DNA from 4 places in the Janthinobacterium sp. GMG2 genome. Region 4 is predicted to be linked to each of the others. Evidence: predicted binding sites of a transcription regulator. Region 4 holds the regulator's gene; each other region holds the start of a gene.
What was found. The regulator LexA, encoded in region 4, represses DNA repair genes until DNA is damaged. The targets are predictions, from matches to a motif close to ACTGTATNNNNATACAGT.
Positions count from the first base shown of each region.

Region 1: dinB (DNA polymerase IV) is a predicted target of LexA. The motif match lies at 1,733-1,750, and genes of this name have one in related genera.
Region 2: imuA (translesion DNA synthesis-associated protein ImuA) is a predicted target of LexA. The motif match lies at 1,296-1,313, and genes of this name have one in related genera.
Region 3: recA (recombinase RecA) is a predicted target of LexA. The motif match lies at 1,234-1,251, and genes of this name have one in related genera.

Region 1 covers NZ_JAXAWA010000010.1:108,291-111,727, forward strand. The annotation lists gene SKZ59_RS27280 (recombination-associated protein RdgC) at 1-410, opposite strand, end outside; gene dinB (DNA polymerase IV) at 529-1,713, opposite strand; gene SKZ59_RS27290 (S9 family peptidase) at 1,856-3,437, shown strand, end outside.
Region 2 covers NZ_JAXAWA010000001.1:1,103,671-1,107,107, reverse strand. The annotation lists gene SKZ59_RS04975 (DNA polymerase Y family protein) at 1-635, opposite strand, end outside; gene imuA (translesion DNA synthesis-associated protein ImuA) at 565-1,275, opposite strand; gene SKZ59_RS04965 (putative Na+/H+ antiporter) at 1,482-2,747, shown strand; gene SKZ59_RS04960 (GNAT family N-acetyltransferase) at 2,799-3,437, opposite strand, start outside.
Region 3 covers NZ_JAXAWA010000001.1:252,338-255,774, forward strand. The annotation lists gene SKZ59_RS01110 (sensor histidine kinase) at 1-377, opposite strand, end outside; gene SKZ59_RS01115 (response regulator transcription factor) at 374-1,099, opposite strand; gene recA (recombinase RecA) at 1,355-2,458, shown strand; gene recX (recombination regulator RecX) at 2,662-3,117, shown strand; gene SKZ59_RS01130 (class I SAM-dependent methyltransferase) at 3,274-3,437, shown strand, end outside.
Region 4 covers NZ_JAXAWA010000001.1:1,238,547-1,241,983, reverse strand. The annotation lists gene rplI (50S ribosomal protein L9) at 1-344, opposite strand, end outside; gene rpsR (30S ribosomal protein S18) at 372-662, opposite strand; gene priB (primosomal replication protein N) at 688-987, opposite strand; gene rpsF (30S ribosomal protein S6) at 1,008-1,397, opposite strand; gene lexA (transcriptional repressor LexA) at 1,673-2,308, shown strand; gene SKZ59_RS05545 (cystathionine gamma-synthase family protein) at 2,379-3,437, opposite strand, start outside.

The DNA of each region.
Region 1 (3,437 bases), on a different contig from region 4:
TCGACCACCAGCCAGCCATTGACGGGGTCGATCCACGTCCAGACGTTGCTGCGGATGCTGAAGGCGCGCGGCAGCAGCTCGTCGGCCACGCGTTCCTTCAATTCCTTCATGGCCTTTTTACCAGGCGCAAAGCCTTGCGCTTCTTCCATCTCGGCGGCGCGGGCCTTGGCCACCTGATTGATGACGGTCGCTGGCAGCAGTTTCTTTTCCGTGCCCAGCAAGATCAGCATCTGTTTGTTGACCACGTGGACCAGGCCGCCGTTCGGGCGTGGCGTATCCCAGCCCTGGCGCATCAGATCCATGCTGGTCGCCGGCGTAAATTTGTTCGAGGACAGCGCCTCTTCCAGTTGTTCTGGCGTGTAAGCCCACGGTGCGGGCAGGCGGTAAATCTGAAGATTCTTGAACCACATAGTTTTTGTCTTCCGTTTGTTTCAGTAGTGCCAGGGGAACGCCATTCTACACTTTCGACACGGGAATGCCGTCAAAAGCGCGGACTGGCGCGGTGTTGTTGCTGCGTGGGGAATGCCGCTACAGGGCGGGAAACAGCTCCGCCTGGGCCGGTGCCTGCCGCGTCACGATGGCCGGGTCCGACAAGGTCGAGATGCGCACGCCCAGCAGGCGGATTTTCTTGTCAAATGGCACGCGCCGCAAGCAATCGCGGCTGGCGCGCAGGATGGCGGCGGCGTCCGCCGTGGCGCTGGGCAAGGTGATGTCGCGCGTGACGGTGCTGAAATCCTCGAAGCGCAGCTTGATGCCCACCGTGCGCCCCGCCAGCGACTGTTTATCCAAGTCGCCCGCCACGCGCGTACACAGGCTTTCCAGTTTTTCCGACAGGGTGGCGCGGTCGCGCACCACCTGCAAGTCGCGCTCGAACGTCGTTTCGCGGCTGACGGACTTGGTTTCCCGGCTCGTCTGCACGGGCCGGTCATCGATGCCCAGCGCCGCCTGGCGCAGCCAGCCCGTGTACAGGTCGCCGAACTGCGTGCGCAGCATGGCCATGTCGGCCCGGGCCAGCTCGCCAATGGTGACAATGCCCAGCGCTTCCAGCTTGGCCGTGGCTTTCGGACCGATGCCGTTGATCTTTTTCGCCGGCAAGGGCCACACGCGCGTTTCAATATCCTCCGGGTTCAGGATGGTCAGGCCGTCCGGTTTTTCCAGGTCGGAACAGATTTTCGCCAGCAATTTGTTGGGTGCCAGGCCGATCGAGCACGACAGGCCCGTGGCTTCGAACACGGCCGCCTTCAGGCGCGCCGCCATGGCCGGCGCCTGCTCGCCGTATTCGGTCAGGTCGACATAGATTTCATCGATGCCCACGTTTTGGATGATGGGGCACAACTGGGCCACGGCCTGCTTGAAGCGCGCCGAATAGTCGCGGTAAGCCTCGAAATCGGCCGGCAACAAGATGCTGTCGGGCGCCAGCTTGGCCGCCTTCATGATGCCCATGGCGGAAAACACGCCGAACACGCGCGCCGCATAGGTCGATGTGGTGACGACGCCGCGCCCCACGTAGTCGCGCATGCGCGCAAACTGCCGCGTGCCGTCTTGCTGCAGCACGGGCTGCTGCAAGCGCCCGCCGCCGATGACGACGGCTTCGCCGCGCAATTCCGGATATTTCAACAGTTCCACGGAGGCAAAGAAGGCGTCCATGTCCAGATGCGCTATCCAGCGGCGGGCTGCGGGTGGCTCGGGAAGGGGGGAGGCAGATGTGGTCAAGGACACCTCGCGGCGGGATACTGTAGTTATATACAGTATCGCTGGAAATGCCCATGGATGCAAGTTGAAACGCACGCGCAAGGCGGTTGCTTTTCTCAATAGCAAGATTACAATCCTGACACAACTATTCAAAGGAGTCGCCTTGTCTATCGCCCATCACGCTGCGCGCCGCCGGTCCGCCTGGTTATCCATCCTGCCGGCCCTGCTGCTGTCCTCACTGGCGCCATCCGCGCTGGCCGCCGATGCCGCCACCGTCGCCACCATGTCGGCGCCCGTTGCCGCCAAGACCGCCTGGCAGGAAACGCGCCACGGCACGGTCGTCACGGACGACTACCGCTGGCTGCAAAAGAAAACCGATCCTGCCGTGATCGACTACCTGAATGCGGAAAACGCCTACACGGCCGCCGTCACGGCCCCGATCCAGCCGCTGGCCGACAAGGTGACTGCGGAAGTGAAGGGACGCATGCAGGAAGTAGACCTGTCCGTGCCTGCGCGCCAGGGCAATTTCTACTATTACACCCGCACGGAAGCGGGCAAGCAATACCCGATTCACTGCCGCCGTCCTGTCGGCAAGAACGGCGCCTACGATGCGCAGGCGACTGAGGAAATCCTGCTGGACCAGAACCAATTGGCCGAAGGCCACAAATTCTTTGCCGTGCGCGCATTCAGCATCAGCCCGAATGAACAACTGCTGGCCTACACCACCGACACGACGGGTTTCCGCCAGTACGAATTGCATGTCAAGGATTTGAAGACGGGCAAGCTGCTGGACGACACCATGCCGCGCGTGACCTCGCTGGCGTGGGCGGCGGACAATGCCACCCTGATGCTGACGCAGGAAGACGCCACCACTAAGCGCGCGGACCGCTTGTTCCGCCTGCCCCTGGGCGGCACCTTGCAGCAGGTCTACCACGAGCCAGTGGAACAGTTCGCCATCGGCGTGAGCCGCACCCGCGACCATCGTTATTTCGTGCTCACTGCGCGCAGCACGGATACGAGCGAAGTGCTGCTGCTGCCAACGAGCAAGCCGGAAGGCAGTTTCCAGTCCGTGCTGAAACGCGAAAAAGGCCACCGCTACGGCATCGAACACCGCGACGGACAGCTGTTTATTCTGACCAACAAAGAAGCGAAGAATTTCCGCGTCGTCAGCGCGCCGGTGACCGCCCCGCAGCCGAAGAACTGGAAGAGCGTCGTGCCGCACAACAAGGACGCCGTGATCCAGTCCATCGACGTCTTCCAGGGCTATCTGGTGGTGATGGAAAAAGCCCGCGCCCTGAACCGCGCCCGCATCCATGATTTCGCGCGGCATAACTGGAAGACGGTGCAGTTCGACGACCCCGTCTACCTGGCCACGGCGGCCGGTACGCCGGAGTTTTCCGCCACACAATTTCGCATGTCCTACCAGTCGCCCATCACGCCGCCTACCGTCATCGACGTGAGCATGCAAGACGGCAAGCGCACGGTGCTCAAGCAGCAGGAAATCGTCGGCGGCTTTGATGGCAGCCGCTACACAACGCAGCGCCTGTGGGTGACAGCGCGCGATGGCGTGCAAGTACCGCTGTGGGTCGTCTACAAGAAAGGCGTCAAGCTCGACGGTTCCGCGCCGCTGCTGCTGTACTCGTATGGCTCGTATGGCATCTCGACGGAAGCCAGTTTTGCCATCAGCCGCATCAGCCTGCTGGAACGCGGCGTCATCTATGCGCAGGCGCATATCCGCGGCGGCA
Region 2 (3,437 bases), 130 kb from region 4:
TCGAGCAAGGCCCCGCCGCAACGGCGCTGCAAGCCGGGCCGCGGCAAGTGGCGCAGCTGCCCCAGGGTGCGGCAGCCGATGCCCTCGAACCAGTCGAGGTAGGGGCGCGCGGGCGGCAGCAAGGCGCACGGCAGGCCGTCGAGGCGGCGGGTGAGGCTCTCCATGCCCAGCACGCGGCGCCGGCGCATAGCGGCGCGCGCCAGCAGCCAGGCGCCGCGCGCCGTGGGTGCGCACGACAACTGGGCCGTGTAGCCGAGCGCGCGCAAGCTGGCCTCGATGTGCCGACACAGGGCGCGCACGCCGCCGAACAGGCGCAAGCTGGCGCCCGCATCGACCAGCAGGGTCGCTTCCTCGCCTTGCGCCACCAGCGGTGAATATTGCAGCAGCGCCAGCGCCACCGCTTGCAAGGCTTGCGCTTCCAGTTCAGGCGAGCGCTCGTGCAGGCGCGCCTGCGGCGCCAGCATCAGCGCACCGGCGCGGCGCATGCCCGGCTTGATGCCAGCCGCCCGCGCCAGCGGCGACACGGCCATCACTTGCTCCTGCTCCAGCACCACGCCGAGGCTGTCAGCCGACCAGCGCGGGCAAAACACTTCGAGCGGGAGCCGGGGCAGGCACAGGCCGATCCAGAGTCGCATGGCGTCGCAATAATGAGGGAGGTTGCAGGGGCAGGAACAGGGGCGCGTCGCGCTGCGGTCCCCGGCGCTTGATGAAGCCGATCTCGATGCCGCCGGCGGCCGGGCGCACGGACAGGCGCAGCGGCGCCGGCGACGCATCTTGCGCGCCGTGCAGCGGGCGCAGCATGCAGAACAGGGTGTTGCCGCTTTGCGCGGCCAGGTGCAGGCGGCGCAGGCTGTCGGCGCGCACGTGCGGCTGCCAGAACAGCAAGGCGCCGCAGGTACCACTGCGCAAGATATTTTCCGCCGCCCACAAGGCATCCTTGCTGCCGGCGCTTTTGAGCCACAGCAGTTGCGACGGCGCCAGTCCCTGCGCGGCCAGGGCCAGTGCCTGCGGCGGATGGGGCGGCTGCAACAGCACGATGGGCAAGCCCGGCAGTTGCGCCAGCGCGGGGGCCAGCAGCCGCAATTCGCCGCTGCCCGGCTGCTGCACCAGCAGATCGATCAGGCTGCCGCTGGGCCAGCCGCCGCCGGGCAGCTGCGCGGACAGGGCGGCAAAGCCCGTGTCCAGGCAGCGCGTGGCGCCCTGCCCCAGCTGCGATGCACGCCACAAGGACGGGTGCAAGGCTTCCGGCGAGGCCATCAATTGAGAATGTTGCATCATTGGATAGATAGATGAATACTGTATGCATATACAGTACTATCCAGCTCCACTTTTGGCAAGGTTTATCTGACTGCCGCTACCGCCGGGGCCGCTCCGCCATGTCCGAAAAACCCCGTTTTCGGCATCGATTGCTGTACCATAAGCACTCTCCTTACCGGTTGGCAACGTACCAGCCGGCTTCCTCCGTCCATAAGGAAACGCATTTGACCACCATCCAAATCATCAGCGCCATCGTCTTCGGCCTTGCGCTCATCCACACCTTTGCCGCCAAGTCGTTTGAAACCTTGTCGCGGCGCCATCCCCGCCATGCGGGCTTGCTGCACTTGCTGGGCGAAGTGGAAGTCGTGTTCGGCTTCTGGGCCTTTATCCTGATCCTCATCATGGCCTTTGTCTCGGGCAGCGATGCGGCCATCGAGTATGCCGAGTCGCGCCATTACACGGAGCCCCTGTTCGTCTTTGTCGTCATGGTCGTGGCCGCCTCGCGCCCTGTGCTCGACGCCGTGCAGCGCCTGTTGAAAAGCGTGGCGCGCGTGATGCCGCTGCGCACGGAACTGGGCCTCGTCTGGCTGGGCCTCGCGCTCGTGCCCCTGACGGGCTCATTGATCACGGAACCGGCCGCCATGACCCTGGCCGCGCTGATGCTGGCGCCGCAAATCTTCCGCCCGGGCATCCCTGAATGGCTGAAATACGGCGCGCTGGGCGTGCTCTTCGTCAACGTTTCCATCGGTGGTACCCTGACCTCGTACGCGGCGCCGCCCGTGCTGATGGTGGCCACCACGTGGAACTGGGATAGCGCCTACATGGCCAGCCATTTCGGCTGGAAGGCCGCCATCGCCGTGCTCGTCAACGCCACGGGCGTGAGCATTCTGCTGCGCAAATACCTGCACAGCAACACTTCCGACATCAAGCCGAAGGCCGGCGAGGTGGAAGCGCCAAAAGTGCCGCTGGCCGTCAGCCTCGTGCACATGATCGTGCTGGCCGGCGTGGTGACCCTGGCGCACCATCCCGTGCTGTTCATCGGCCTGTTCCTGTTCTTCCTCGGCTTCGTGCAGGCGTACGAACGCTATCAAAGCCCGCTGATCCTCAAGGAAGGCTTGCTGGTCGGCTTCTTCCTGGGCGGCCTGGTGGTACTGGGCGGCATGCAGCAATGGTGGCTGCAACCCATCGTTTCAAGCCTGAAGCCGCTGGCCCTGTTCTTCGGCGCCCTGGGCTTGACGGCCATTACCGACAATGCGGCCCTCACTTACCTCGGTTCGCTGATCGTCGGCATGACGGATGAAGCGAAATACATGCTGATGGCCGGCGCCGTGGCCGGTGGTGGCCTGACCGTCATCGCCAATGCGCCGAACCCGGCCGGCGTGGCCCTGCTGCGCCGCGGCTTCAAGGATGAATCGATCGGCGCCGTCGGCCTGCTGGCCGGCGCCCTGCTGCCGACGGCCGTGGCGGCCTTGGCCTTCCTCGCTTTGTAACGCTACTCACGGGGCGGCTGCCGGCCGCCCCCTGCTTCCTCAATTTCCTCCTCAGTTTCCGTCATACACGAGGAAATGCAGCCGGTCATAGAACAGGCTGTAGGCATAGTCGAACGTGCCCACGCTGCGAAAACCCTTGTGCAGATATACTTGCAGCGCTTCGCTCTTTTCCCACACCGTCAGGGTGATGCGCGCGCAGCCCTTGCGGCTGGCCAGGTCGCGGATTTCATGGAACATCTGCCTGAATAAACCCTGGCCCCGGTATTTCTCGTCGATGGCCAGGCTGCTGACGAAACAGTCGTCGGCACGCGCATGCGCGAGCACGAAGGCGTCATACGCATCGTCGAGCGCCTTCATGTCGTCGCGGTAATAGGAGACGGCGCCGCAGGCCTGGAACTCGTCCATCGTCGCGGCCGTGAAAAAGCCGATGAAACGCCCGTCCTCGTCATGCAGGCCGTGGATGTGCGCCAGATACGGGTCGATGTTTTGCCGCCGCTGCAATTCGACGAATTGCAGATTCAATTTATTGCCGAACGAGCAGTATTCGAGGTAGCTGGTGGCAAACAGCAGCTTCGCCATGCGGTTCTTCGTCTCGTCGTCCAGCAGTTCGCCCGGCACCAGCGTGAGCGGCGCATGCGACAGCAGGTCCGCCTGCGCCTCGTCACCTGGCGGGGCCACATCGCTGACGGC
Region 3 (3,437 bases), 990 kb from region 4:
TATTCGCCGCGCGGACCCACCACCAGGTAATACAGGGTGTCGACATCGTCGCCGCGCAGCAAGTCGCGGCCATTATTATTGCTGCTGTTCTTGTCCGGCGCGCGGCGCAACATGGCGCCATCGGCCTGCTTGACTTGCTGCGTGAGCACGGTCACGCTGTCTTCCAGCGCATGGTCGAACGGCTGATTGGCGATGCCCTTGGCCACCAGATAGGTGATGGCGATGCTCATCGGCCACAGCAGCAGCAGGGGCGCCAGCATCCAGTCGAGGATTTCGCCGAACAGCGAATGCTCGATGGTGTCGTCCTGCTCCGTGGTGGGCGGCTCGAACCAGTCGTCATCATCCGGCTCGTCCGCTGGCGCCTCGCGCGCCTTCACTTGCTGGCGGGTCCGCTTGCCGACTCGCCCGCTTCAGCGTTCAGGCGCGCCGCTTCCGAGTATTTTTCCAGGCAATAGCCGAGGCCGCGCACGGTGGCGATGCGCACGCCGCCCACTTCGATCTTCTTGCGCAGGCGGTGCACATACACTTCGATGGCGTTGTTCGACACTTCCTCGCCCCATTCGCACAGGTGGTCGACCAGCTGCTCTTTCGAGACGAGGCGGCCGGTGCGGCCCAGCAGGATTTCCAGCAAGCCCAGTTCGCGCGCCGACAGGTCGAGCATCTGGTCGTTGATGTAGGCGCTGCGCCCCACCTGGTCGTAGCTGAGGGGGCCGTGCTTGATGATGGTGGCGCCGCCGCCAGCGCCGCGGCGCGTCAGGGCGCGCACTCTTGCCTCCAGTTCCGACAAGGCGAACGGCTTGGCCATATAATCATCGGCACCGAGGTCGAGGCCATTGACGCGTTGTTCGATGGAATCGGCGGCCGTCAGGATCAGCACCGGCAGCAGCGAAGCGCGCGCGCGCAGGCGGCGCAGCACTTCCAGGCCGGACATTTTGGGCAGGCCCAGGTCGAGGATCAGCAAGTCGAATTCCTGGGTGGACAGGGCCGTATCGGCCTCTTGACCCGTCTTGACGTAGTCGATCGCATAACCGGACTGGCGCAGCGAGCGGGTCAGGCCATCGGCCAGCACGCTGTCATCTTCGGCAAGTAAAATACGCATGGTGCACTTCCTATGCTTTGCGGCGGTAGAAGCTTGTATTGTGTTTCATTTTCCGCAAGGTGGCGAATTTTTATGAAAATCCGCGGTTGTATTGATCTGTTTCAAAACAAATCCACGTTCCGCTTGCATTGATCACTGTTTTTTTATACAGTACTGTCTGTGTAAAGAATTTAACCCACTGGCGCTATCGCAGGCTGCACGGTTCACGTAGATGCGTCACGTGAATCCGCAACTGTAGAACGGCTGAAAGAACATATGGACGATAAAAAAGCTGTAGTACCCGCATCGGAAAAAGCCAAGGCGCTCGCCGCCGCACTGGCGCAGATCGAGAAGCAGTTTGGCAAAGGTTCGGTCATGCGCATGGATGCCAGCGCACCGATCGAAGAAGTGCAAGTCGTGTCGACCGGTTCGCTCGGCCTCGATATCGCGCTGGGCGTGGGCGGCTTGCCGCGCGGCCGCGTGGTGGAAATCTACGGTCCGGAATCGTCGGGTAAAACCACCTTGACCCTGCAAACCATCGCCGAAATGCAAAAACTGGGCGGCACGTGCGCCTTTATCGATGCCGAGCACGCGCTCGACGTCGGCTACGCGCAAAAGCTGGGCGTGAACCTGCACGAATTGCTGATCTCGCAACCGGACACGGGTGAGCAGGCGCTGGAAATCTGCGACGCCCTCGTGCGTTCGGGCAGCGTCGACCTCGTCGTCATCGACTCCGTGGCCGCACTGACGCCACGCGCCGAGATCGAAGGCGACATGGGCGATTCCCTGCCAGGCCTGCAAGCGCGCCTGATGTCGCAAGCCCTGCGCAAGCTGACCGGTTCCATCAACCGCACCAATACCCTGGTCATCTTCATCAACCAGATCCGCATGAAGATCGGCGTGATGTTCGGTAGCCCGGAAACAACCACGGGCGGCAATGCGCTGAAATTCTACGCCTCCGTGCGCCTGGATATCCGTCGCACCGGCTCGATCAAGTCCGGCGATGAAGTGATCGGCAACGAAACCAAGGTCAAGGTCGTCAAGAACAAGATCGCGCCACCGTTCAAGGAAGCGCACTTCGACATCCTGTACGGCGCAGGCACTTCGCGCGAAGGCGAAATCCTGGACCTGGGCTCGGATGCCAAGATCGTGGAAAAATCCGGTTCGTGGTACAGCTACAACGGCGAACGTATCGGCCAGGGCAAGGACAACGCCCGCGCCTTCCTGCAGGAGCGTCCGGCGCTGGCCCGCGAAATCGAAAACAAGGTCCGCGCTTCGCTGGGCGTGCGCGAACTGCCGCCGCTGGCTGCTGAAAAGCCGGAAAAAGCGGATAAAGCCGCCGACAAGGCTGCCAAGGCTGCGGAAGCCAAGCCAGAGTAGGTCGGATTAGCGCGGCAAAGCCGCGCGTAATCCGACAACACCACAGACGTCAACAATGTTGTCGGATTACGGTCCAAGGGCCCTGATCCGACCTACGCATGGCTTGCCGCAAGGTAGGACCATGATCGCCGTCCCGCGCTGTTGCGCCGGGCGGCGATTGTGTTTGGGTGATGTGATTGTGGAATGAAAGACAAGGTGGGTGTATGGCCGCAGTACAACTAAGCCTGAAGGGCAGGGCGCTACGCTTTTTGTCGATGCGTGAACACAGCCGCATGGAATTGCGGCGCAAGCTGCAGCGCCATGCGCAGGAGGGCGATGACGTGGAAGCCTTGCTCGACAGCCTGGAGCAAGCCAATTGGCTGTCGCAGGAGCGCTTTTCCGAGTCGCTGATCCACCGCCGCTCGGCCCGCTTCGGCAATAGCCGCATCATGGCGGAGTTGCAAAGCCATGGCATCGGCGGCGAGGCGCTGCAGGAACTCAAGGCGGGCCTGGCCGAAGGGGAAGTTGCGCGCGCCTGCGAAGTGTGGCGCCGCAAGTTTGGTGAAGTAGCGCAGGATGCCGAGCAGCGCAACAAGCAGATGCGCTTCCTGATGCAGCGCGGCTTTTCCCAGCGCGCCGTGCAAGCGGCCTTGAAGGGGCTGGATCCTGACGAGGAATGAGGCTGGCCATGGCGCGCCGGCCGGCCTCCGTCGTGCCCCATGAACTGCGCTTTCAAACGCCGTCTGTTTCCAGTATGGCGACGCCGCGCGATAAGGTATTCTGGCGCTCGAACGCTGTGCGATGCGCGCAGCACCACTGACCGTGACAGGATCGAGATGAGCAACTGGAATGCCGGCTATGTGGCCGAAATTGCCTATACCTATGGCTATTACGAAGAATTGAATCCTCTGCGCCTGCGGCTGCCCCTGCTGGCTGCCGGGCTGGCCTTGCCGGATAGCGGCACGGCTTGCGAGCTGGGCTTTGGCCAGGGCATCAGCGC
Region 4 (3,437 bases):
CGGATTTGTGCTTTTTCAACAGCAAAACCTTGCTTGGTCAGCGCTTCAGCGATGTCGAAGTTGGTGACGGAACCGAACAGACGGCCATCAACACCAGCTTTTTGAGCAACTTGAACGGTCAGGCCGCTCAGTTTTTCGCCCTGGGCTTGCGATGCGGCCAGTTTGGCGGCAGCAGCTTTTTCCAGTTCGGCGCGCTTGACTTCGAATTCAGCCACAGCGGTTGCCGTAGCACGACGTGCCAGGCGTTGCGGGATCAGGAAGTTACGTGCGTAACCGTCTTTGACTTTGACGACTTCGCCGAGGTTACCGACGTTAACAACTTTTTCTAACAGAATGATTTGCATAGTTCTTCTCCAGGAATATCTGACCGATTAAGCGTGGTGCAGATCGGTGTATGGCAGCAGCGCGAGGAAGCGAGCGCGCTTGATTGCGGTGTCAACTTGGCGCTGGTAGTGCGCTTTGGTACCGGTCAGGCGTGCTGGCATGATCTTGCCGTTTTCTTGGACGAAGTCTTTCAGCGTGTCAACGTCTTTGTAGTCGACTTGCTCAACGTGAGCTGCGGTGAAGCGGCAGAACTTCTTGCGTTTGAACAACGGGTTTTGCTGTTTGCGTTTTTCTTTAAGCTTGAGCTTATTTTTGTCGAACTTTTTACCGAATGCCATGTCAGGCTCCTGTATCTAAAATGCGCTAGTCAGAATTGACTGCACTAAAATCAATGATGTGAAACACCAAACTCTTGCTGTTGCGGCTCTTCCTGGCCAGGAAACCCGTGAACTGATACACCCCGCCCAAGTTTGCCTGACTGAACCTGCCTGAGATTTCGCCAGCGGCTAGCGCGGCAACATCAAACTCGGTCAAACGGGCAATCCCTGCTTCCATCTGCTGCGAACTGTGTTGCAATACTGCATTCACAATCGGCAGCCCTGCCGGGGTATAGCGCAATATTTCGCGCTCGGCAATGATGGCGGTTACTTGTAGCTGGTTCAGCGCACGATCCTGGTCAAGAATTAAGCTGCTGCTGCGGCTGGAGCGGCTGCTGGTGCTTCGGTGCGGTGGCTTTTGGCCGCGTCTTCGCGTTGTACCGATTTCATCATCGGCGAAGGAGCTGTTTCAGCTTTCTTCATTTTAACGGTCAGGTGACGCAACACGGCATCATTGAATTTGAATGCTGTTTCCAACTCGACCAGGGTCTCGTTGTCGCATTCGATGTTCAGGCAGATGTAGTGTGCTTTAGGCAGCTTTTGGATCGAGTAAGCCATTTGACGGCGGCCCCAATCTTCCACGCGGTGAACCGAACCGCCGCGGGTGGTTACGCTGGCTTTGTAGCGTTCGATCATCGCGGGCACTTGCTCGCTTTGGTCCGGATGGACGATAAAGACTATTTCATAATGACGCATGCAAACTCCTTCAGGTCGGATTGATAATCGCCCACCCCGGCGTCAAGACGGGTGTGGGAAGGTCAGCCGAAGATTATAACCGTCTTTTGCAAACGTTTCAATCATTCCTTCCACAAGCGCCTGAAAAGCCCGTGCGCCGCCGTGCTTTCCGGCCGCGGACAAGTATTTCTTGCGAAATTCGCCCAAAACACGGAAATCCCCTTGCATAGTGGGCGATACTGTACAAAAATACAGACTGTTCATATAGACAGCATTTTAGTATGCACCCACCGCTCATGATCAAGCTGACAGCACGACAAGAACAAATCCTGAACCTGATCAAGGACGCGATTGAAAACACGGGCTTTCCTCCCACCCGTGCCGAAATCGCCAATGAACTGGGTTTCAAATCGGCCAATGCGGCCGAAGAGCATTTGCAGGCCCTGGCCCGCAAGGGCGCGATCGAGATTTCGCCCGGCACCTCGCGCGGCATCCGCCTGATCGGTGCGGCCGCCGAAGCGCCGCCGTCGAAAGTGCCGGCAGCCCTGCTGATGTCGCTGCCCCTGATCGGCCGGGTGGCGGCAGGCTCGCCCATCCTGGCCCAGGAAAACCTGGAAGCGAGCTACAACGTCGACCCGGCCCTGTTCTCGGCCAAACCCGACTTCCTGCTGAAGGTGCGCGGCTGGTCCATGCGCGACGCCGGCATCATGGATGGCGACTTGCTGGCCGTGAAAAAGGTCGACAGCGCCAAGAATGGCCAGATCGTCGTCGCCCGCATCGGCGACGAAGTCACCGTCAAGCGCTACAAGAAGACGGGCTCCGTCATCGAACTGCTGCCGGAAAATCCGGACTTCAAGGTGATCACCGTGTCGCCCGAAGACGAGTTTGCGTTGGAAGGCCTCGCCGTCGGACTGATGCGCAGCTGGCATTAAACTGCCGCACGTAAAAAAAGGGCCGCGACAGCATGACTATCGCGGCCCTTTTTACATGGTGCGCGGCTGCTTATGCGTCCAGTGCGCTGCTGAAATCTTCCAATAAGTCTGCTTCATCCTCGATACCGACGGACACGCGGATCAGCGATTCGGCGATGCCCATGCTGGCGCGGCGCTCGGCACCCATCTCGTAGAAAATCGTGTGGGCGACGGGAATGACCAGGGTGCGCGTGTCGCCGAGGTTGCTGGCGGGAATGGCAAGATTGAGACGATTGAGGAAATCGAAGCAGTCGATGCCATCTTTCAGCTCAAAGCTGAACAACGAGCCATAGCTGCGGAACAAGTCGGTGGCCAGCGCATGCTGCGGGTGCGACGCCAGGCCAGGATAATGCACGGCCGCCACTCTTGGATCCGCCTGCAGCATGGTGGCCAGCGCCAAAGCGTTCGAGCAGGTGCGATCCATGCGCAAGGCCATGGTTTCCGCGCCGACGGCGATATGATGCGCAGCTTCCGGCCCCAGCGAGGCGCCGAAGTCGCGCAAAGCCTTGGCACGGATTTGCGCGATGCCCCACTGCGCGGGCGCCGCCTTCTTGTAGTTCTCGAAAATGTTCGGATACTGCGTCCAGTCGAACACGCCCGTGTCCGTCAAGCTGCCGCCCAGGGCATTGCCGTGGCCGCCGATGGATTTCGTCAAGGCATTGACCACCAGGCCCGCGCCCACGGCTTTCGGGCGGAACAGATATGGCGTCGTCATCGTGTTGTCGACGATGTACAAGATGCCCTTTTCGCGGCACAGGTCGCCGATTTTCTTCAGGTCGGCGATTTGCGTGCGCGGATTGGCGATGGTTTCCACAAACACGATGCGCGTGGCCGGCGTAATGGCCGCGGCCACATTGGCCACCTCGGTGGCGTCGACGAACGACACGCCGATGCCCTGCCCCGTCACCGTTTGCCACAAGCTGTTGGTGTTGCCAAACAAAAAGGCCGACGAGACGACATGGTCACCCGCGCGCAGCAACGATTGCACCACGGCGCCGATGGCGCCCATGCCCGTGGCGAAGCACAGGGTCGCCACGCCGTCTTCCATCTTGTTGACCTTGTCTTCCAGTGCGGAGACGGTCGGATTGCC